2 regions of the Arthrobacter sp. 10T425 genome follow, and region 2 is predicted to be linked to the other one. Evidence: predicted binding sites of a transcription regulator. Region 2 holds the regulator's gene; the other holds the start of a gene.
What was found. Region 2 encodes LexA, which represses DNA repair genes until DNA is damaged. Its sites were predicted from a motif close to TCGAACANNTGTTCGA; they were not measured.
Positions count from the first base shown of each region.

Region 1 (11,604 bases), on a different contig from region 2:
GCGCTGCAGCTGCTGGTTGTTCTGGTTGCCCAGCCAGTAGGCGGCCGAGGAGCGGGTCAGGGCAAAGGCGTTGGAGATCAGCTTGGTGTTCGGCAGGTGCGGGCCGCGGCACAGATCGCACCAGATGCTGTCGCCGCTCTTGCGGTCCACGTTGTCGTAAATGGTGATGTCGCCGGCGCCGACCTCGACGTTGACGCCCTCGCCGGCCTCGGCGGCGTCATTCTTCCTGCCCAGCAGTTCGAGCTTGTAGGGCTCGTCCTTCATCGCTTCGCGGGCCTCGTCCTCGGACACCACGCGGCGAACGAACTTCTGGTTCTGGTTGATGATCTTCTGCATCATCTTTTCGAGCTGGCGGAGGTCTTCCGGGGTGAACGGTTCCGCGACGTCGAAGTCGAAGTAGAAGCCGTCCGTGATGTAGGGGCCGATGCCGAGCTTGGCGTCGGGGCGCAGCTGCTGCACGGCCTGGGCCATGACGTGGGCCGTGGAGTGGCGCAGGACGTTGAGCCCGTCCGGGGAATCAATGGTGACGGCCTCGACATTGGCGTCCTCGGGAAGGGGCTGGTCCAGGTCCTTCAACTCGCCGTTAACGCGGGCCACAACGACGTCGCGGCGCTCAAAGAAGAGTTCCGCGCCGGTGGTCCCGGTAGTCACCTTGGTCTCTTCGCCGTCGACGAGAAGGGTGATCTGCTGGGCATCTGACACGGGTGTCTCCTATTCAAAGTTAAGGCTTCGTAGCTTGTGGCGTACGGGGACCACAGCCAGCCTCGTCCATGCTATCGGTTTCTCCAGAGGCCAACCAACGCGCCACGAGCGAGCCGCACCGCCGGCCGGTCAGCCGCCCAGCCCGGTGATGGCGAGGTTCCTGCTGATCCCGTCCAGGGGGCTGGACAGGGGGCCGGACAGGTAAGGCTCCTGCCGGCCGGCGGCGCCGGGAGCCGATGCCGGGAACGGGAGGGTCTCCGGGCGGCTGAGGTCCCAGGCCATGGAGGCGCTGATGCTGATCCCCCGCGGCCCGGTCCGGCGGGTGGTGCCGCGGATCAGGAGCAGGCGGGTGCCGAACAGCAAGGGTCCGGACTGCTCCTGCGCCTCGTGGAAGAACACCGAATCCACACAGCCCGTACCGTCGTCGACGCTGATGAACACCACACGCCGGCCGCCCCTCATGGGCGGGGTCTGGGTGGCCACCCGGACCCCGGCCACCAGCACCTCCGTGCCGTTGCGCAGTCCCAGCAGCTTGTCCGCGGTGGTGACGCCCAGCCGGTCCAGCAGCGGGCGGTGGCTGGTCATGAGGTGCTCGCTGACGTCCACAGCCATCAGGTCCAGTTCCGCGCGGACGTTATCCACCATGCTGGGTGCGGGCAGTGCCGCCTTGAGGTTCGTCAACTCCACGTCCCCCAACGGCAACGCAAGCTGGCCCTCAATGACTTCCACGCCCTTCCGGAGGGGGCGGGCCTGGAGTTTTTGCAGGTGCTGGACCAGATCCGCCCGGTTGGCTTCTCCCCCGGACGCCCGGTGCAGCGAATCGAAGGCGCCCAGCTGGGCCAGTCGCTGGATGCTGGGCCGGCTGAGCCGCGACCTGGCCCGCAGGTCCGCCAGGGAGTCGTAGGGCTGGCCGGCCACAATCCGTTTCAGCTCGGCGCCGGAGAGCCCGAAGATACCGTTCAGGCTCAGCCGGATGCCCAGCCTGCCCCGGTCCGGCCCGGATTGCACCCGCTCCACCCGGTACTCGGCCTGGCTCCGGTTGATGTCGAGGGGAAGGATGGGGATCCCCAGCCGGCGGGCCTCGGCCACGAGCAGGCGTTTGGGGTACATTCCGGGGTCGTGTTCCCACAGCCCGGCGAGGAACGCCTCCGGGTGGTGTGCCTTCAGCCAGGCCGACTGGTAGGTGGGCACGGCGAAGGCGGCTCCGTGGGCCTTGCAGAACCCGAAGCTGCCAAAGGCCTTCAGCGTGCCCCAGACCTTGTCCACCACCTCGGGACTGTAATTCCGGGCCCGCGCCTCCTTCCGGAAGAACTCCTCCACCCTGGCTTCCAACACGTCGTTGCCCAGCGCACGGCGGAACTCGTCGGCCCTCGCCAGCCCGCACCCGGTCATGACGTCGAAGGTCTTGAGGATTTGTTCGTGGAAGACCGTGACCCCGTGGGTTTCCTGAAGGACAGGTTTGAGGTCCGGGTGCGGGTAGACCTCGGGAGCGAATCCGTGCCGGTGCTCCAGGAAGGGCCGGACCATGTCGGATTTCATCGGACCCGGGCGGAACAGGGAAATGTCGATAATGAGGTCGTTGAACTCCCGGGGGGCCAACTTGCCGATCAGTTCGCGCTGGCCAGGGGACTCGATCTGGAAGCAGCCCAGGGTGTGGGTGCTGCGGATCAGCTCAAAGGTGGGTTCGTCGTCGAGCGGGACCGCATTGAGGTCGATGTGACCGTCCTCGGCGATGTAGTCCGGGCCCGTCCCGTCCGGCCCGGCCGGATGCGCGCCGGCGGCCACCACCTCGGCCTTGGACGGGTGGAGCCGGATCACTTCCCGGACGGCGAAGGCCATGGCGCTCTGCATCCGGACGCCAAGGACATCGAGTTTCAGCATGCCCATGGGGTCCATGTCGTGCTTGTCGAACTGGCTCATGGGCAGGCCCAGGCCGCTGGGCTGCACGGGGGTGCGGTCCAGCAGGGTGGCGTCGCCGAGGATGACGCCGCACGGGTGCATGGAGATGTGGCGGGGCAGCCGGTCCAGCCGCTCCGTGAGGTCCACCAGCAGGTCCAGCTGCTGGTTCTCGGAGAAGCCTCGCTGCTCCACCCGGTCCGCGAATTCCTTCAGCTCGGGTTTCTCCACGAGGGCTTCGCGGAAGTGCCGGGCCGAGAACCGCCACAGCTGCTTGGCGATTTCCCCGACCTCGCCGTCGTCCATGCCCAGGGCCAGGCCGGCATCGCGCACGGCACCGCGAGCGCGGTACCCGTTCTGCATGCTCATCAGCGTGACGCGTTCGGCGCCGAAGCGCTCAAAGATCTTCCGGTAGACGTTGTGCCGTTCGGCGCTTTCGACGTCGATGTCTATATCCGGCAGCGTGGCACGGTCGCGGGAGAGGAAGCGTTCAAAGATGAGGTCGTGCTGAAGCGGGTTCACCTGGCTGATGTCGATCAGGTAGTTGACCAGGCTGGAGGCGCCCGAACCGCGCGCGGCCGCCCGGACGCCCAGGGCCAGGATCATCCGGGAGACCTCTGCGACGGTCAGGAAGTACGAGGCGAAGCCCAGCGAGTCGATGATCCGGAGCTCGTGCCCCAGCCGGGCCCTCATCTGCTGTTCCTGCTGCCCGGAGATTCCCGGGAAGCGGCGGCCGATGCCCGCCTCACACCGCAGGGTCAGTTCGGCGAGCGCGTCGCCGTCGATCCCGATCACGGATGCCTCCGGGACAACGGGCCGTTTCCAGCCCATGTCGGCTTCCGGATCCATGCGGCAGCGGTCCGCGAGCGCCTCGGTCTGGGCCAGGAGCCGTTTGAGGTCCGCCGTGCCGTAGCCGGCGGCGTGGATGATCTCCTTGCCCAGCTGCAGCATCCGGGCCGCCGATTTGAGCCAGCCCTGCCCGTTGGGCTGCAGCAGCGGGGCGGCGGAGAGCTCGGGGAGGGATTTCAGTGTCCGGGCCGAGTCCAGCACATCGGCGGTGGCCGCGCCGTCCTCAGCCACGTACCGCACAGCGTTGCTCAGCACGGCGGGCACCCCGTGTTCTGCAGCGAGTTTGAGCATGCGCACCGCGTGGGCGGTGCTCAGCGGTTCCCCGGGCGGGCTGAGCTGGGACACAACCTCTGCCGCCAACGTTCCGGGGGGCATGGCGTCCAGCCATCGTTTGAACAGGGTGCGGGGCCGCAGGTAGCGCCGGCCGCCCATGGCCCGGCCGACGTCGGAGTCCGGGCCGATCAGCACTGTCAGGACCGGCTTCAGGGTTTCCGGGTGCAGGGTGCGGGAGGCCAGTTCCGCCCGGGTGACGGCCACCGGCACTATTCCCCCGGCCTTGCCCGTGGTGCGGGCGTGGGCGTCGGAGATCAGCCGGCACAGCGCCCGGTAGCCGGCACCGTTGTTGTGTCCGTGCGCCAGCACGACGACGCGTCCCCCGAGCTGGGTGCGGTGGTCGCCGTCGTCGTCAAAGACTGCAAGGTCCACCCCGACGATTGCATCCAGCCCGGCTGCCATGCACGCCTTCAGGTGCTTGACGGTTCCGTACAGGCCGTCGCGGTCCGTGCAGGCCAGCGCGGTGGCGCCGTCAGCGGCGGCCGCGGCGGCAAGTTCCTCCGGCCAGGAGACGCCATAGTGGGCGCTGAACGCGGTGGAGACGTGCAGATGGGTGAAACTCATGCTGATTCGGGCTTCCGAAGGGGCTGCAGGGCGTCGTGGATCTTCAGGAGCCGCCACCGGCCGCTGCCGACATGCCGGGTCAGGTCAAGGGTGAGGGTGGAATCCGCGGCGTGATCCCCGGCCGCACGCACCTGGACCCGCCAGATCTCATGGTCCACCAGGCCCGGCCCGCTTCCGAGTGGCGCCCGGCGTTCCTCGGCCCACCATTGGCGGCGTTCGTACCAGCGGACGGGGTCCGCGCAGACCGTGTAGCGCCGGCCGGCCCAGTCGAGGCGCAGGGGCTGGCCCGAGGGCGTGCAGACGACATCCACGGACTCGCTGAAAATACCCACGTTGCCTCCCGACCCAGTCCGGGCTGGAGCCGGCCCAGTCCCCGCTTCTACTTCCTACGTCCATTCCGCATCCGGCGCCCGGAGTTCCAGGCCGCATGAATTTATTCGAACATATCTTCGAATAAAATCAGTCTACGTCGGAGAGGCGACAAAACCCAGATCGGGGGTGGACTCACGCAGGTACAGGTAGCAGGATTGAGCCATGAGCTCCCATAACGCACTCCTGAAGCACGTAAGCATCGCCGCCAAGGATCCAACCTTGGTGGCGACTTTTGATATAGACGGAAACATCCCCGGCCAGGGCGCCTACGTGGTGGGGCTCTTGGCAGCCACCCCGGACTATTCCCACCAGCGCAGGATGGGGATCGAGTTCATGAACGGCGAAGCCGTGTCCTTCTACTGCTTCAGCCACGACGGCACCGAGGAAAATTTCGACCTCAAGGGGGTCGAACACTCGGGCAACACCATTACCGGCCATTTCCCGCTTACGACTGTGCTTGGCCTGCCCAAGGGCCATCTCATGACGGCCTTCAGCGATTGTGACGGCCGGGACTATCAGGCCAACGTGCCTGTCGAAGAAGCCCTCTAGGCATCTTCTAGGAGCTGGACTTGTACACTTCCAGCTCGAGCGTGATGAAGGCATCGATCATCGCCCGGTAGGTCTTCTCGACAAGTTCGACGTCGATGTCCTTCTTTTCCGCCGTGGCGCGGACGTGTTCGATGACCCGTTCCACGCGCCCCGGCGCACGGACCTCGGCGCTGTCCGCCTTGAGGGTTCCGGCGATGCGGATCAGCCGTTCCCGGCGCCCAATCAGGGACACGATCTGCTCGTCCACCTCGTCAACAGCCACCCGCACGGCGGCGAGCTGTTCGCGGTCGGCCTTGGCGGCTTTGTCGTCTGCGTGATTTGTGGGCATGTGCATGACAGTATCGAAAGATGCAGCCACGAGTCGACTTCATATCACTAGGTGTCCGCAGTGTTGACGCCTCGCACCGCTTCTACGTCGATGGCCTCGGATGGCCGGTCTACCGGGAAGTGCCCGGGGAGGTGCTCTTCATCCAGGTCAACCACGGCCTCATCCTCTCCCTCTGGGACGTGGGACAAATGCAGTCCGAGGCGGCCACCGATCCTCCTGCCGGCATTCCGTGCATCACGCTGAGCCACAACCTGGCCAGCACGGCGGAAGTCGACTGGGTGATGGCCGAGGCCGAAACCGCGGGCGCCCGCATCGTCGCGGCACCGAAGACCCAGCCCTGGGGAGGCTACACCGGCTACTTCGCCGATCCCGACGGCTACCGCTGGGAAGTCGCCTTCAACCCCGACTGGTCGGTCGACGGCGGCGGCAAAGTAACGCTCTGACTCAGGTGACCAATACCGCCCCGTGCCTTGGCAGCCGCCAGACAGGCCGGCGTACCGCTAGAACAGGCTCCCCACCGGCTGGATGAGTTCCGGTGAGTCATTCCTGACGTTCCCGACGGCGGTGCCGACGGCGTCGATCGTCCAGCCTTCCGCGACGTCGTGCGCCCCGGCCCGGACCAGATCCACGAGCCCGGCCGCATCATCGGCCTGCGGGTCCAGCCACGTCTGCATGGTCTCGCGGTTCATGGGCAGCGGAACCCTGTCATGCAGCGCGGTCAGCTCGGCCAGCATTCCCCCGGCGTAGCCCTCCGGCGGCGAGTCGGTGGTCATGATCGAGGTCGAGAGCATCCAGCGCTCCGGGTCGCCCTCTGCCTTGGACGGGTCCCGCCACCATTCATAGAGTCCTGCGAAGACAATGGGGCGTCCGTCCTTGGGATGGACGTAGTAGGGCTGCTTGGTGCGGCCCTCGCCCTTCCACTCGTAGTAGCCATCCGCCGGGACGGCGCAGCGGCGGGCGCGGGTCGCTTTCCGGAAGGCGGGCTTCTCCAGCACGGTCTCGCTGCGGGCATTGATCATCTTGGACCCGATGCCCGGGTCCTTGGCCCAGGACGGCACCAGGCCCCAGCGCGCAATGTGCAGTTGGCGGACCGGTTCTCCCTCCACAAGCCGTTCGAGCAGGATCGGCACATCAGCCGTCGGGGCCACGTTCCACGACGGCGGAATTGCGATCTCATCCTCCAGCCCGGCATCGAATTCGGCCAGCAGGTCTCCGACGGCCCGGGCCATCACGTAGCGTCCACACATGGCATCAGCATGCCACCGCACCCATCCCATGTCATCCGCCGAGCCGCCTGAGCCCGCCGAGGTCGCCGGAAACGTGCGAAGTCGCCGGAACTTTCCGGCGATTTCGCATCTTTACCGCGAAGTCGCGTCGGACGGCGTAGGGGGCAGCGCTCTCTGCGGGAATAGCGGGCTGCAGGGTACGGTTGTTGGCAGTGACGTACGACTTCAGTGGGCGCCCGGCCTGATACGCCGGCCCCATCCACTTACTTGAGGAGAACTTCGTGGACTTCACCCCCGGATCCGGCACCATCACTATGTTTTCGACCACGTGGTGCGGCTACTGCAACCGGCTGAAGAAGCAGCTGGACGCACAGGGCATCGGGTACACCGAGATCAACATCGAGGAAGTCGAAGGCACGGCCGATCTCGTCGAGCAGCTCAACGGAGGCAACCGCACCGTCCCCACCGTGCTGTTCCCCGACGGCACCGCCGCCACCAACCCCTCCGCAGCTGAGGTCAAGAGCCGGCTCGCCGCCTAGGCCCTTCCTGCATCCCAGGACACCACCAAACCACGACGGCGCGGCCTCCCAAGGGCCGCGCCGCCGCCCGTTGTGCCAGTAACCAGTAAGTTGTGCCAGCAATCCGCGTTCCAGAACAGAGGAGCTTGTTTCATGGTCCATAAAGTCAAAGCCGCAGTTGTCCGTTCCAAGAATGCCGACGTCACCCTGGAGACGATCCTGGTGCCGGACCCGGGCCCCGGCGAGGCCCTCGTGGACATCCTCACCTGCGGTGTCTGCCACACCGATCTGCACTACAAGCAGGGCGCCATCAACGACGATTTCCCCTTCCTGCTCGGCCACGAGGCCACCGGCGTTGTCAGTGCCGTGGGACCGGACGTCACCGAGGTCGCCCCCGGGGACCGCGTGGTGCTGAACTGGCGGGCCGTCTGCGGCGAGTGCCGGGCCTGCCGCCGGGGCCAGCCGCAGTACTGCTTCAATACCCACAACGCCACCCAGAAAATGACGCTGGAGGACGGCACCGAGCTGACGGCCGCGCTGGGCATCGGTGCCTTCGCCGAAAAGACCCTCGTAGCGGCCGGCCAGTGCACCAAGGTGGACGACGACGCCGATCCCGCCGCCGTCGGCCTGCTCGGCTGCGGCGTCATGGCAGGCATCGGCGCGGCGATCAACACCGGAAACGTCCAGCGCGGCGATTCGGTCGCCGTGATCGGCTGCGGCGGAGTCGGCACGGCGGCCGTCGCCGGCGCGGCGCTCGCCGGCGCCACCACCGTGATCGCCGTCGACATCGACGCCAAAAAGCTCCAGCGCGCCAAGGACCTCGGCGCCACCCACACGGTGGACTCCTCCGCCGTCGACCCCGTCGAAGCGATCCGCGAACTGACCGGCGGTTTCGGCGCCGATGTGGTGATCGACGCCGTCGGCCGCCCGGAAACATACAAGCAGGCCTTCTACGCCCGGGACCTCGCCGGCACGGTGGTCCTGGTGGGTGTGCCGAGCCCCGAGATGACCCTGGAACTGCCGCTGCTGGATGTGTTCGGGCGCGGCGGCTCCCTGAAGTCCTCCTGGTACGGCGACTGCCTGCCTTCGCGCGACTTCCCCACGCTCATCAGCCTCTACCGTCAGGGCAAGCTGGACCTGGACGCCTTCGTGACGGAGCGGATCACGATCGACCAGATCGAGGAGGCCTTCACGAAGATGCATGCCGGCGCTGTGCTGCGCTCGGTGGTGGAGCTGTGAACGCCGGCCCTGTGAGCATCCGGATCGACCGGCTGGTCACCTCCGGGACGTTTTCCCTCGACGGCGGCACCTGGGATGTTGAGAACAACGTCTGGATCCTCGGGGACGACGCCGAATGCGTCATCATCGACCCGGCCCACGATCCCGCTGCCGTGGCCGCGGCCGTCTCGGGCCGGAAGGTCACCGCAATCCTGCTCACGCACGGCCACGATGACCACATCAGCGCCGTGGGCGAGGTCCGGACGCTCGTGAACGCGCCCGTGTACCTGCACCGGGACGACTGGATGCTGTGGGAGCGGGTGTTCCCCGGCACCGAGCCGGACCACGCCATTGCCGACGGCGACACGTTCGACGTCGCAGGGGCAAGACTCGTGGCACGGCACACCCCCGGCCACTCGCCCGGGTCAGTGTGCTTCCTTCTCGAAAGCGAAGGCACCGTGCTTGGCGAAAATACAGTGTTCAGCGGGGACACGCTGTTCCAGGGTGGCCCCGGGGCGACGGGCCGATCCTTCAGCGATTTCCCGACCATCATCGAGTCCATCCGGACCCGGCTCCTGCCGCTCCCGGCCGACACGACGGTCCGGACCGGCCACGGGGAACCCACAACGATCGGCGCCGAAGCGCCGCACCTTGAGGAATGGATCGCCCGCGGCCACTGACCGCGGGTGCGGAAAGGCCCGGTCCACTGCTTCCGGACCGGGCTTTTCCGCCATAGGATGTGGGGCCATGAGCTCTCACCCCAGCATGGATCCGGCAACACTGGCCGCGGACCTGCGTACCCAGTTCGATGCATTCCTCGATGAGCATCGTGCGGGCCTGCACGCCTGCCTGGACGGGCTCACCGAAGAGGAGGCCCGGGCCTCGCTGGTGCCGTCGCGGACCACCCTTCTGGGGCTGGTCAAGCACGCCGCCTTCGTGGAGAAGGTCTGGTTTGACGAGGCCATCACGTGCCGGCCCCGGGCGGTGATCGGCATTCCGGCCACCCCCGACGAATCGTTCATCCTGGCGGACGACGACACCATCGCGGGCCTCCAGGCCGCCTACCTCCAGGCCTGCGGGGACTCACGGCGTCGGGCCGCTTCGCTCGGCCTTGACGACCTTGTCAGAGGCAACCGGCGCGGCCCGCTGCCGCTGCGGTGGGTCTACCTGCACATGCTCAGGGAACTAGCCCAGCACTGCGGCCACGCGGATATTCTGCGCGAGCAGATCCTCGCTGCGCGCACCTGACGGCACCGGCCGCCCGTGTCAAGGTTCTAAACCAGAAGACCCGCATTGCACCATGGGTGCGGGTGAGCGCGGATGCGGCCACCCCCGATTGGTTTTCACAGGGCCGCATCCGCGCTGGTCTAGGGAAGGCCGGGTTCCGGCTCTGGTTCCGCGTGCCGGCGGCGTAATCGCGCCCCGGCCAGCTCAGACAGCACAGCGGGGGCGCGCAAGGAACCGGGACGGCCGGATGTCGTGTCCGATCTCAAGGCGAACGCCGTGAACGGGGCGACGGCACTGCCGGCGACAACGACTTTGGTGGCCATGAGATAGGAACTCCCGCAACGAAGTTAGCAGCCTCTGCATGACCAAAATCAGAATATCAATTGCATTTGCCGCACAAAAGGAAAAGAGAGTAACAATTAACCTGCGGCTTTTTGGGCCGGCATCCCCGTAATCCGCGGCTCACCGTCTCTACAGTCCGGAAAGATGTGGGATGCGGATGAGGTCAACCGGCCGATGCGCTGGCCCATTTCGTGGACGGGGCGTATTCCGGGTAGTAACGCTGGATCTCTTGAACGGTCTTGCCGGCCCTCACCATTCGCTCAACGGACACCATGCTCCGGACTTCCTCGTCCGAGGACCGGGTGCTGTTCCACGGTCCCATCGTTCGGTAGCAGAAGTCATTCGGATCGTTCAGCCTGGCTTCGTTGTAGCACTCGGGATGATTCGAGGCATCAACTGCCGTGCCAGCAGGACCGGATTTCGATGCTCCGAATGCGGCGGACAGCCCCAGCGCGAGAAGTGGCGTGAGCGCCACGGCTGCAATTCCAGTTTTCATTCCTTTATTCATGGTTCCCCCAATTGGCCAGAAATATGTTGGCGAGCCTACCGCACAGGTGCCAGGTTTCCCGAGCGACGGTGTTTTCCCCTCGGTCATGGAGGATTCGGCAGTTTGCCTCGCCGGAATCGCAGTTGGGTCTTGATCCACTCGCGGTCTTGGGAAACAATGTTCGCGGCGTAACGGGCCCCGGAGAAAGGGTTTCAATGACAGCGCGGGATACCTCCTCAGTCGGCGCTCCGTGCTGGGTCGACACCTGGCAGCCCGACCCCCAGGCGGCCAAGGACTTCTACGGTCCGCTCTTCTGCTGGACTTTCGACGACCCCATTCCGATGCCGCCCGGGCTCGACGGCTTCTACTACGCCGCCCGCCTCCGCGGTCAGCTGGTTGCCGGAATCGGACAGGCGCCGCCGCAATCGCCGCCGGGGTGGATAACCCACGTGCGTGTCGTAAACGTCGGGGAAGCCTTGGCTCGTGCCGAGCGGGCGGGGGGCAAGCGCCTGGCGCCGTTTGGTGCCGGCCCGGATGACCGTATTGCTGTGCTCGCCGATGCCACCGGCGTCCCGTTCTGCCTGCGGCAGGCAGGAGGGAACGACGGCGCCCAGCTGGCCAATGAGCCGAATTCCTGGGCCATGAGCTCGCTGCACACCACAGATGTCGGGCGGGCCCAGGCGTTCTACGGTGCAATGTTCGACTGGGAACTCGAACCCGTCCCGAACGCCCCCTTCTCGCGGTGGCTCCGCTCCGGCCGGGTAGTGGCGGTGGTGGCAGCCACGGACGGCGTCGCGGTCCCGCCGCATTGGAGCGTCAATTTCGCCGTCCGCGACGCGGACGCCATTGCCCGGCAGGCCGTAACACTGGGTGGCAGCATCTTGATGGCGCCCATGGACACTCCGGGATTTCGCAGCGCCGTGATCAGGGACCCCCAGGGCGGCACCATCGCGGTCAGCGCAACCACCGGCTGACGCTTGCTGGAGAGCATGA
Region 1 covers NZ_JBFTGZ010000001.1:221,200-232,803, reverse strand. Annotated here, with positions in the region: gene thrS (threonine--tRNA ligase) at 1-702, opposite strand, end outside; gene AC1DDH_RS01135 (DNA polymerase III subunit alpha) at 832-4,344, opposite strand; gene AC1DDH_RS01130 (DUF6504 family protein) at 4,341-4,676, opposite strand; gene AC1DDH_RS01125 (hypothetical protein) at 4,879-5,265, shown strand; gene AC1DDH_RS01120 (chorismate mutase) at 5,273-5,599, opposite strand; gene AC1DDH_RS01115 (VOC family protein) at 5,614-6,036, shown strand; gene AC1DDH_RS01110 (SOS response-associated peptidase) at 6,094-6,840, opposite strand; gene AC1DDH_RS01105 (mycoredoxin) at 7,101-7,358, shown strand; gene AC1DDH_RS01100 (S-(hydroxymethyl)mycothiol dehydrogenase) at 7,491-8,576, shown strand; gene AC1DDH_RS01095 (MBL fold metallo-hydrolase) at 8,573-9,235, shown strand; gene AC1DDH_RS01090 (DinB family protein) at 9,303-9,803, shown strand; gene AC1DDH_RS01085 (hypothetical protein) at 10,288-10,620, opposite strand; gene AC1DDH_RS01080 (VOC family protein) at 10,827-11,585, shown strand.
Region 1: the regulator LexA is predicted to act here: its motif matches at 4,782-4,797, upstream of AC1DDH_RS01130 (DUF6504 family protein).

Region 2 (11,604 bases):
GGATGACCCTGTGGCGCAGGCCGGATCCCCGCCGGCGGCGCTCCTCGGCGGCGGCCGCCAGGGGTGCCAGTTCGGCTGCTGCCTCCTGCAGGTGGGCCGGCGCGGCGGCGACCACTGCGGCTTCCGCGCACTCCAGCTCCTGCGCCTCAAGCCCGGCGTCCGGGGAAGCACTCCGGGTGGGCGGGTTGAACCACATGAGGAAGAGCCCGGAGACGGATGTGGCCACTCCCACGACTGTCAGGCCCAGGACGGACTGGCCGCTGGTCGCGACGACGGCTCCGACGGCCGGGCCGATCATGAAGACCAGCTCGGTGGCGATGGCGTCGAGCGCAAAGGCAGTCCGGCGCTGTTCCCCGGGGGCCAGCACGCCCAGCGACTGCCGCACCACGCTGAAGATGGGCAGGGTCAGCAGGCCCCCGATGAAGACCAGGGGCAACAGGGCCTCGTAGGACACGTGCGGCACGATCGACCAGATCACGGCCTCGGAGACCACAGACGGAATCAGCGCCTTTCGCAGCCCCACGGTGTCGACCCGGCGTCCGCGCCAGGGCGCGCCGACGGCGATACCGATCGTCATCACGGCGGCGGCCGCTCCGGCGGCGGCGTAGCCCTGGCCGAGGGTCAGGACGATGTGCAGGGTCAGCAGGACGCCGGCCGCCGAGTGCGGTATGCGGGCGATCATGCCGACCAACAGGAGGCGCCTGATGGGCCGGATCGCCAGCAGCTGACGGTAAAGCGCGAAATTCACGGACTATATCCTTCTGGTACTGCCCACGGCAGGACCGGGAGGTCCCCCCGTTGGGCCGTCAGCTATGGTGCTGCGCGCTGCAGCTTGACCTCGATCGAATCAACCCGCTCGGCAAAGATTTCATTCCGGGCCCAGGCGTTATTGAGACCGGCGACGATCGACTGCACGCCGGCGGCGTCGAGACCGTCTTCAAGGTAGAGGACCACACGGAGTTCCGGGCCGGCTCCCCCACCGGGGAGCCGCCTGCCATCGGCCGTGGCCGAGGCAACTCCACCCCCCGGATGAATTTCAACACGGCGGACCGCCGGAAAGCCAACCGCGCCTTCCCCGAGTGCACCCGCGAGATCGGGATCGGCGTATGACGGCGTCCATGGCTGCTGCTGGGCGAGGGCCCAGACTGCCGGCCGGCGGACCACGAACGTCACTTCCGAGCCGGGATCGAGCACGAGCAGCTCCGCGCCTTCCGCGACCGCTGACAAGGCGGCCCGGGCCGCGTACACGGCGACCGGCCTGGCCTCCGGGTGCCACGCCGTCAGTGACGCCGCCGAGGTGAACACCGGCATGGCCGTCCGCCCGTCCGGCGCCCTGAGCGTCACCAGGGCCATGTCGGCCTGCTTGTCCGAGTGCAGCGGATCCCCGCTGGGCCCGGCCGCGGCCTCGCCCTCTTCGGCGAGCTGGGCGAGGATTGGCACGAACACCCGGGCGGTGGCCAGCGCGGCCACCACGGCCGCCTCGTCGCCAGTGCCCGCGGCGAGGTCGGACAAAGCCGCCAGATAGCCGGCGTCGGCGGTGCCGTCGTCGTCGTCGAAATTATGGATCTTGGCGTCATCGCCGGACAGGCTGCGCCCTGCCCAGGGTTGGCCGGCGGAGTCGGTGGCCCCGCCGGCGCCGGCAAGGGCCGCCGCGATGTGCCCGGGCAGATGCCGGACGGGACCGGCCCCGGTCCCTGCCTGCATTGTCTCGTGGCGGTTATTGGGGTCGTGGGTGTCGTTGGAGTGCGTCATGGGCGCCTTCGCCGCTAGCGGCGGCCGGCGACGTCGAGGGCCTCGGGCAGGGTGAAGTTGCCGTTGTAGAGGGCCTTGCCGACGATGGCGCCTTCGACGCCGAGCGGCACCAGGGAGCGCAGGACCTTGAGATCCTCGAGGCTGGAAATGCCGCCGGAGGCGACCACCGGCTTGCCCGTTTTCTCGACCATCTGGCGCAGGAGTTCGACGTTGGGGCCCTGGAGCGTGCCGTCCTTGGTCACATCGGTCACGACGTACCGGGCGCAGCCGGCGTCCTCGAGGCGGCCGAGCACGTCCCAGAGGTCCCCGCCTTCCTTGGTCCAGCCCCGGCCGGCGAGGGTGGTGCCGCGGACATCCAGGCCGACGGCAATCTTGTCGCCGAAGCGCTCGATCACCCGGGCCGTCCATTCCGGGTTTTCCAGTGCCGCCGTGCCCAGGTTGACGCGTGCGACGCCGAGATCGAGGGCCTTCTCAAGGGATTCGTCGTCGCGAAGGCCGCCGGAGAGCTCCACCTTGATATCGAGCCGGCCGACGACCTCGCGCAGGAGCTCGGCGTTGGAGCCGCGCCCGAACGCGGCGTCCAGGTCGACCAGATGCACCCACTCAGCCCCCTGCTGCTGCCAGTTGAGGGCGGCCTCCAGCGGGGTGCCGTAGCTCGTCTCGCTGCCGGCTTCGCCCTGTACGAGCCGGACGGCCTGTCCGTTGACGACGTCGACGGCGGGCAGGAGCTCGAGTACGGGCAGCGGGGTTTCGGTGGTCATCGTGGAGTCCTCAGCTTGGGGATGGTGGTGGGGAGGGGCGGTCAGGACGCCGGCAGGGTCAGGAGGTAGGCGGCCAGCAGTGACATGCCGGCGAGGATGTAGAAAACGATCTGCACCCAGAGCGGACTTTTCTGCTGGCGGAAGGAGATCCCGCCGCCAACCAGCAGGCCGGCCACGCCCATGAGCACCAGGGACCACATCTAGGCGGTCCCTTCCGGGGCTGCGGTAAGGTCCGGGGCTGCGGGGCGCAGGCTCTGGACCCAGTTGCGCAGCAGCCGGGCGCCGGCGTCGCCGGACTTCTCCGGGTGGAACTGGGTGGCACACAGCGGGCCGTTTTCCACGGCCGCGATGAACGGGGCACCGTGGTCGGACCAGGTCACCAGCGGCGCAGCCATCCGCGGCTGGATGACGTCGAAGTCCCACTTCTGGACACCGTAGGAGTGCACGAAGTAGAAGCGCTCGTCCTCAACCCCGGCGAAGAGCCTGGACCCTTCGGGGACGGCGACGGTGTTCCAGCCCATGTGGGGCACGACGTCGGCAGGCAACAGTTCCACCTTGCCGGGCCATTCCCCCATGCCCTCGGCTTCGGTGCCGTGTTCGACGCCGGCCTCGAACAGCACTTGGAGCCCGACGCAAATGGCCAGCACGGGGCGGCCTCCGGCGACACGGCGGCCGATCATGCGGATGGCGTCAACGGCCTTGAGTTCGCGCATGACGGTTTCGAAGGCGCCGACACCGGGGACGACGAGGCCGTCGGCATTGAGGACATCCTCAGGCTTGGAGCTGAGGATGACTTCGGCGCCGGCCCGCTCCAGCGCGCGGACGGCGGACCGGACATTCCCGGAGCCGTAGTCCAGCACCGTAACTGTGGGCTTTCCCTGCGGGGAGACCGGCTTGGCCGCGGCGGCGGGGTCGATGATGGCCCCGTCGCGGAGCACAGGGCCGGTCACAAAGCACCCTTTGTCGACGGGATGCCCTCGACGCGGGGATCCGGCTCGACGGCTGCGCGCAGGGCACGGGCAAAGGCCTTGAACTGGGCCTCGACGATGTGGTGGGGGTCACGCCCGGCAGTGACGTTCATGTGCAGGCAGATCCCCGCGTGAAGGGTGATCGCCTCGAAGACGTGGCGGGTCAGGGAGCCCGTAAAGTGGCCGCCGATCAGGTGGTATTCCTGTCCTGCCGGCTCGCCGGCGTGGACCAGGTAGGGACGGCCGGAGACGTCCACGACAGCTTGCGCGAGGGCCTCATCGAGGGGAACGGTCGCCTCGCCAAAACGGCGGATCCCGGCTTTGTTGCCCAGGGCGGTCCGCAGAACCTCGCCGAAAGTGATGGCCACGTCCTCGACAGTGTGGTGGACATCGATGTGGGTGTCGCCGGTGGCCTTGACGGTCATGTCGATCAAGGAGTGCTTGCTGAGGGCCGTCAGCATGTGGTCGTAGAACGGGACCGACGTGCTGATGTCTGAAACGCCGGTGCCGTCCAGGTTGATCTCGACCAGGACCGAGGACTCGCTGGTGGTCCGTTCCATGCGTGCGGTCCGGCCCTCGGCGGCGGTGGATCCGGTGGTGCTCATGTAGATGTGTCCTTTGGAAGAAGGCAGGGTGTTGGGCAATCTGGCGGGGACGATTGGGCTCCCCACCAAGTCTAGGCCTGCGGCTTTGCGGAGCCGGCCAGGATGAGTTCAAGTGCCTCCAGGAAGGCTGTGGTTTCTGTCTCAGTGCCGGCGGTGACGCGCAGGTGCCCCGGAATACCGACGTCGCGGATGAGGACACCGGCGTCCAGCATGCGCTGCCAAACCTCATGGGGGTTCTCGAGGCCGCCGAAGAACACGTAGTTGGAATCAGACGCGGCCGGGGCCAAGCCCAACCGCGTCAGTTCCGACACGATCCGGTCGCGCTGGCGCTTGATGTCCTCGACGTCCGCCATGAGCGCCTCCCGGTGGCGCAGGGCAGCCAGGGCCGCAGCCTGGGTGATAGCGGAGAGGTGGTACGGGAGACGGACCAGGCGCAGGGCATCCGCGACCTCCGGGGCCGCGGCCATGTAGCCGAGCCGCGCACCCGCGAGGGCGAAGGCCTTGCTCATGGTGCGCGAGACGATGAGCCGCTCCCGGCCAGGCAGCAGGGTGAGGGCACTGGGCGTGCCGTCGTGGGCGAACTCGTGATAGGCCTCGTCGACGATCACGATGGTCTGGCTGGCCTCGCCGGCGTCATAGACTGCCTCGACCACATCAAGGCCCAGCCCCGTGCCGGTCGGGTTGTTCGGGGAACAGAGGAAGACAATGTTGGGCTGAAGCTCGCGGACTTGCTGTGCCGCTGATTCCGCACTGAGCCCATAGTCGGACGCGCGGGCCCCGACGACGTACTCCGTATCCGTGCCGGAGGCCAGCAGCGGGTACATCGAATACGTGGGAGGGAACCCGAGGGCCGTCCGGCCAGGGCCTCCGAAGGCCTGGAGGATTTGCTGAAGGACTTCGTTGGAACCATTCGCGGCCCAGATGTTCTCCGCGTCCAGCCCATGGCCAAGGTATTCGGCGAGGGCTTCGCGCAATTCGGTGAATTCGCGGTCCGGATAGCGGTTCAGCCCGGCAGCGGCGGCGCTCACGGCTTCGGTAATCGCGGCGCGGACATCGGCCGGGACCCCATGGGTGTTCTCGTTGACGTTGAGCAGGATGGGGACGTCCAGCTGCGGCGCGCCATACGGACGCAGGCCACGCAGATTGGTTCGGAGGGGCAGTCGGTTGAGGCGCTCAAGCTGGTCAGTCACGTGACCAGTTTAAGTGGTAGCGGGACGGGCGCTGAAACTGTGACGCCCGCGACGGCACCCGGGGGTGGCTACTTGGACGGAACAAACAGTTGCTGGCCCGGCATCACACGCGCGGCGTCCAGATTGTTCAACTGCACGATATCGGCCACAACATCGCGGGGATCGCGCTCCGGGGCCACCGACCCGGCAATGGCCCAGAGGGACTCCCCCGGTTGGACTGTGACGGATACGGTCGGCGTCACCGAGAGCTGGTCTGCGGAATCTGCCGCTTTCGCGGGAGCGTTGAGGAATCCGCTGAAGGACAGGATGAACGCCGCCAGCAGAATCAGGGGGACGCCGAAAAAGACGAAGCGTCCGCGCCGGGTGAGCCGAAGCGGCGGCTGCTTGGTCCGGCCGCCGGAAACCGCGGCGGCGGCTCCTTGCTGCGCCCGCGACGGCGCGGAGCCGCGGCGCCTGGCGTTGAGCGGGTACACGTTGCCGTGACTGGAACCGCTTTGGGCGAGGCCGCCGTGTCCGATGCTGCCGTGTCCGATGCTGCGGCGATCCGCTGCGCCACCCGGACCAACACCACGGTGGCGGGTCGTGACGCCCTGAATGTTAGTGCCGTCAAACGCGCTTGAAACTGACATGAACTGAGCCCTCCTGGACCATAAGTTGCCGCCCGGCGTACTCACGTACTCGCCGCCAACCGGCCGAACCTTCGAACATAGAAACGAACATTGCCTGCGAACCCAGATCGTCGGAATCGAACACATATTCGAATCTTGCTAGTTCTGTTTTAGCACTTACTAACGAACGATGTCGAGACTCGCTAGAACAAATGTTTGAAAAAGGTCTGCGGCTGGCCTATTTTTGAGGGACAGGACAACCACTTTCGAACTCCCACTTTCGAACTACCAGTGGGAATTCATTCGTAGTTGATCAGCAGGGTCTGACATTTCAGGCCGGAAGTTCCCGGTGACAGCAGCCACGGCAGCCGGGCGGAACGGAAAGGCGTTGGCGAACATGGCAGCACAAGCCACCGGCGGCAGGGCCACCCCACGGAGCCCGCAGCCCGCCCGGGCCCCCAAGAGCCTCACCGTCCGGCAAAAGAAAATCCTGGAGACCATCCAGCGGTCCGTCACGGACAAGGGCTACCCGCCGTCCATGCGCGAAATCGGAGACACCGTCGGTCTCGCCAGCCTGTCGAGCGTGACCCACCAGCTCTCCCAACTGGAAAAGCTTGGCTACCTGCGGCGTGATCCGAAGCGGCCCCGGGCCATGGAAGTGCTCATGCCGCTGACCCTGGACGAGGGGGCCACGCCGATATCTGGTATCGAGAAGTCCAGCCCCTTGCGGGCCGTCGGCGGCCTGTCGGTAACCGAGCTCGCCAGCGCCACTGACACGGCAATGGTGCCGTTCGTCGGACGCATCGCCGCCGGCGGGCCGATCCTCGCGGACCAGGTGGTGGAGGACGTCATGCCGCTGCCCCGCCAACTCGTGGGCCATGGCGAACTCTTCATGCTCAAGGTGGCCGGCGACTCGATGATCGACGCCGCCATCTGCGACGGCGACTGGGTGGTTGTCCGCCGCCAGGGTGATGCCGTGAACGGCGATATCGTTGCCGCCCTGCTGGACGACGAAGCCACGGTCAAGACCTTCCGCCAGCGGGACGGCCACACGTGGCTGTTGCCGCAAAACACCCAGTACGAGCCCATCCTGGGCGACCACGCCGTCATCATGGGCAAGGTCGTATCGGTACTGCGCTCCCTCTAAACTGCGCTCTCTCTAAACTGCGCTCCCCTTAGCCATCCGGGGCATGCTGCCAGTTCGGAGCGGCCACCCCGCGGCGGATTTCCGGCGCAGGGTGGCGGCCCCGGTTTGGGACTTAGGCTTTCGCGGAGTCTTTCGCCAGGCGCTTCAGGGCTGCCATGGCTATCGATGAATCGGTGGTGGGCCAGAACGGCGGCAGCGCGGCGCGCAGGAAGCCGCCGTAACGCTCCGTGGAGAGCCGCGAATCCAGCACTGCCACCACGCCCTTATCCGAGGTCGAGCGGATCAGCCGTCCGGCGCCCTGCGCGAGGCGGATGGCGGCGTGCGTGGCCGAGACGGCCATGAAGCCATTGCCGCCGGCCTGGGCCACGGCCCGCGAACGTGCCGTCATCAGCGGGTCGTCCGGCCGCGGGAAGGGTATCCGGTCGATGACCACCAGCCGGCAGGACACGCCAGGGACGTCGACGCCCTGCCAGAGGGACATGGTGCCGAACAAACACGTGTCAGGTTCGTCGGCAAACTGCCGCACGAGCGCCGTCATGGTCGACTCCCCCTGGCACAGGATGCTGAGGCCCAGCCGGGGCCGCATGGCCTCGGCTGCTTCCTCTGCGGCGCGCCGCGAGGAGAACAGGCACAGGGCGCCTCCGCCGGAGGCGCGGATCAGCTTCTCGAGTTCGTCCAGGGCCTCGGGGGACGTTCCGCGGCTGGGTTTGGGCAGGTGCCTGGCTACGTAGAGGATGCCCTGCTTCGGGTAGTCGAACGGGGAGCCGACGTCGACGCCGGTCCAGCTCGGGGCGCCGTTGCCAACCAGGCCCAGGCCGCCGGCGGCGGGTTCGAAGGCAGCGCCGATGGCCAGTGTGGCCGAGGTGAGGATGACGGTGTGGTCCGCGAACAGGCCCTCGCGCAACCGCCCTGCGACGCTCAGCGGGGCAACGTTGATCAACGCCGGCGCGCTCTCGTCCGGCTGGGAGTAGCCCTGCGCCGGGTCGAAGCTGCTGTTGCGGGAGAACCACACGACTTCGCGGTTTTCGCGCGCGGCCAGGAGGCGTTCACAGAGCTCCAGGATGACCATGAGGCGCGAGCGGGCCAGCTGCCGTCCGCCGTCCGCCGACACGGAGCTGTCGCCCTTGGAATCGGACAGGGCGGCGCGGCACGCGTCGCGCAGCTGGTCGATGCAGTCCAGCTGATCGCTGTTCAGGCCGTTGGGCATCAGCCCGCTGGGGACGCCGTCGATGGCGAGCTCCAGGTGGGCGGCGGCATTGTTCAGCGCATCCACGGTGATGCCCGTGTGCTTCCGGGCCCCGGACGCGGCGGCGTGCACCATCGCCACGGAGAGCTGGCCCGAGACCGCGCCCGTGACGCGGTCCTGAAGTTCGTGTGCTTCATCCACCACGACGACGTCGTACTCGGGCAGCACCGCCAGGCCTTCGAAGGCACTGACGGCGAGCATGGCGTGGTTGGTGACCACGACGTCGGCATCGGCGGCGTTCTGCCGTGCCAGCTCGCTGAAGCATTCGGCCGCGAGCGGGCATTTTTGCGCGCCGAGGCACTCCATGGAGGTGACCGAGACCTGGCGCCAGGCCCGGTCCGTGACGCCCGGCATGAGCTCGTCGCGGTCCCCCGTGGCGGTCTCCTCGGCCCATTCGCGCAGCCGGACAACTTCCTTGCCCAGCTGGGAGGACGGCCCGCCAAGTGCGGCGGCGAAGTGCGGCACGGACGTGTCCTCGCCGAGGGAAAACAGCTGTCCCTCGGAAGGTTCTTCGGACGGGAAGCCGCCCTCGAGTTTGTGCCGGCAGACGTAGTTGGACCGGCCCTTGACCAGGGCGACCTTGACGGGCCGCTCCAGGGCAGGGGTGATGGTCTTAAGCAGCCTGGGCAGGTCACGGCCCACAATCTGCGTTTGCAGCGCCAGGGTGGCGGTGGAGACCAGCGTGGGCTTGTTGCTGGTCAGCGAATGCGCGATCAGCGGAATCAGGTAGGCCAGCGACTTGCCGGTGCCGGTGCCGGCCTGGACCAGCAGGTGATCACCGCTGTCTATCGCGCGCGCCACCTGCCGGGCCATTTCGTGCTGGCCATCGCGGCTCTGCCCGCCCATGCCGGACACGGCACGGTCGAGCAGCTTAACAACAAACTCCTCGCCGGCCGCGCCGGCACCCGAACCGGCGCCGGTGTCAGTTTCGGCCGGACCGGCGTCGGCTGGTTCGGCATGAGCTGGATCGGCGTCGGTCCTGGTCACCGCAGCCTCAGTCATTGCTGATGAAGGGATCCAGTTCGGCGGCGAGTCCTTCACGCACCATCACCACGGCACGGGTCCCGGTTTCCTCGTGGTCGAGGCTGAGGATCTCGGCGTCGCTCTCGTGGAGCTTGCTGATCAGATCCCCGCGGTTGTACGGGATGAGCAGCTCAAGCTTCACGCTGGGCCGCGGAATGCCGTCGCTGATGGCCTTGAGCAGTTCCGGAATGCCTTCGCCGGTGCGGGCCGAGACCACCACGTGGCGCGGCTCGCGCTGCTTTAGCCGTTCGACCACGAACGGGTCAGCGGCGTCGGCCTTGTTCAGGACAATGATTTCCGGAACCTTGCGCGCGTCGACTTCGCTGAAGACCGTCCGGACAGCCGCGATCTGGCCTTCCGGATCCGGGTGCGAGACGTCCACGACATGCAGGATCAGGTCAGAGTCGGCGACCTCTTCCAGCGTAGAGCGGAATGCCTCCACGAGCTGGGTGGGCAGGGAACGGACAAAGCCCACGGTGTCGGCCAGGGTGTATCCCAGCCCGTCAGCGGTTTCGGCCTTGCGGACGGTGGGGTCCAGGGTGGCGAACAGGGCGTTTTCCACCAGCACCCCTGCGTCGGTCAGCCGGTTCAGCAGCGAGGACTTCCCGGCGTTGGTGTACCCGGCGATGGCGACAGAGGGCACGGCATTACGACGGCGGTTGGCGCGCTTCGTTTCCCGGGCAGGCTTCATGGCGGCGATTTCGCGCCGCAGCTTGGCCATCCGGGTGCGGATCCGGCGGCGGTCCAGTTCGATCTTGGTCTCACCGGGACCACGCGAGCCCATGCCGGCACCGGCTCCGCCCACCTGGCCACCGGCCTGGCGGGACATCGATTCACCCCAGCCGCGCAGGCGCGGGAGCAGGTATTCGAGCTGGGCGAGCTCCACCTGGGCCTTGCCTTCACGGCTCTTGGCGTGCTGGGCGAAGATGTCCAGGATCAGCGCTGTACGGTCAATGACCTTGACCTTGACGATGTCCTCCAGCCCGCGACGCTGGGACGGGGCCAATTCGGCGTCGACGACGACGGTGTCGGCGCCGGTGGACATCACGATGGCTTTCAGCTCCTGTGCCTTGCCGGAGCCGAGGAAAGTCCCGGGATCGGGCTTGGCGCGCCGCTGGACGAGCCCGTCGAGGACCTCGGAGCCGGCCGTCTCAGCGAGGGCGGCAAGTTCGCGCAGGGAGTTCTCGGCGTCCGCGAGGGTGCCCTCAGTCCAGAGGCCGGCCAGGACGACGCGCTCAAGGCGCAACTGCCGGTATTCGACCTCGGTGACGTCTTCGAGCTCGGTGGACAGGCCGGCCTTGCGGCGCAGTGCGTGCCGTTCCTCAAGGTCCTGCTGGTCGCCGTCGAAGTTGGTGTACACCTCGTCCAGGCGGGAGATGGCCTGCGCCTTGCCGAGCACCGACGTCGGGCTGCTGGTGCCAGCACCGGCGGCGGTGCCATGGCCGGTGCCGCCGCCGCGGCCTGGGGCGGGGGTGTCCTTGGAAAGGATCCGGTCGATTACAGCTTGAATCTCTTCAGGGCTCATGTCCTGGGCTGCTGAATCGGGTCCGGTGTTGGGGTGGCTGGTCATGGTCTCCTTTAAAGGTTCGGCTCTTTCAGAATAGTGCCGATTGTTGCTCTGTGGGGCGGTATTCGCGCTGGGCTGACGGCGGGGGGTCATGCGGGCCTCCTGGAATGCCTGCGGCAACGGCGCCGGGGCGGGGCTGGTTCTGTGCGGAGCGGTGGCTGGGTGAACGTAGAGGCGGCTAGGGCGCCTGGCTGCGGGGACACTGGCTGTGTGGGCGGTGCCGGTGCCGGTGCCGGTGCAAACACGGTGAGGTAGGTGCCTCCGCCACGCCGGGCCCGGGAGCGGGCCAGGGAGCACGGTGCCCGAAAAACTGTGCCAGCAAGACACGGTGCCTGGGAAATGGCTGGATTCCAAGTGGTGCGGGCGCCCGCGGGTGAGAAAACTCACCCCTGCAATGGCGCACTCAGCGGAAGGCGTTTACCTGCGTCGCTACGGAGTCCCCCGGCGTCCCTGACAAGGACGGGACGGGACCCGTGCCGGCTACTTGGAGATCAGGATCATGTTTTGTAGCGTAGCAGACGCCGGCGCTCCCACCCGGTTTCCCATACGGGCTGGCCGCGAACTAATCTGGCCCATTATGGAGTCTGCACACTATTTCAGCGCCCAGCCGGCCGGGCCCTTTACCCGTAAGCCGCTCACTGTGGATCTTGCCGGTGAGACGCGCCGGCTGCAGACGTCCTCGGGGATCTTCAGCCCGGACGGGATCGACAAGGGAACGGCCGTGCTGCTGGCCGACG
Region 2 covers NZ_JBFTGZ010000019.1:48,070-59,673, forward strand. Annotated here, with positions in the region: gene AC1DDH_RS18455 (MFS transporter) at 1-748, opposite strand, end outside; gene AC1DDH_RS18460 (SseB family protein) at 811-1,704, opposite strand; gene priA (bifunctional 1-(5-phosphoribosyl)-5-((5-phosphoribosylamino)methylideneamino)imidazole-4-carboxamide isomerase/phosphoribosylanthranilate isomerase PriA) at 1,767-2,513, opposite strand; gene AC1DDH_RS18470 (hypothetical protein) at 2,555-2,713, opposite strand; gene hisH (imidazole glycerol phosphate synthase subunit HisH) at 2,714-3,463, opposite strand; gene hisB (imidazoleglycerol-phosphate dehydratase HisB) at 3,460-4,086, opposite strand; gene AC1DDH_RS18485 (histidinol-phosphate transaminase) at 4,158-5,276, opposite strand; gene AC1DDH_RS18490 (LysM peptidoglycan-binding domain-containing protein) at 5,345-5,749, opposite strand; gene lexA (transcriptional repressor LexA) at 6,282-7,031, shown strand; gene AC1DDH_RS18500 (ATP-dependent DNA helicase) at 7,144-9,279, opposite strand; gene hflX (GTPase HflX) at 9,272-10,870, opposite strand; gene AC1DDH_RS18510 (class I SAM-dependent methyltransferase) at 11,445-11,604, shown strand, end outside.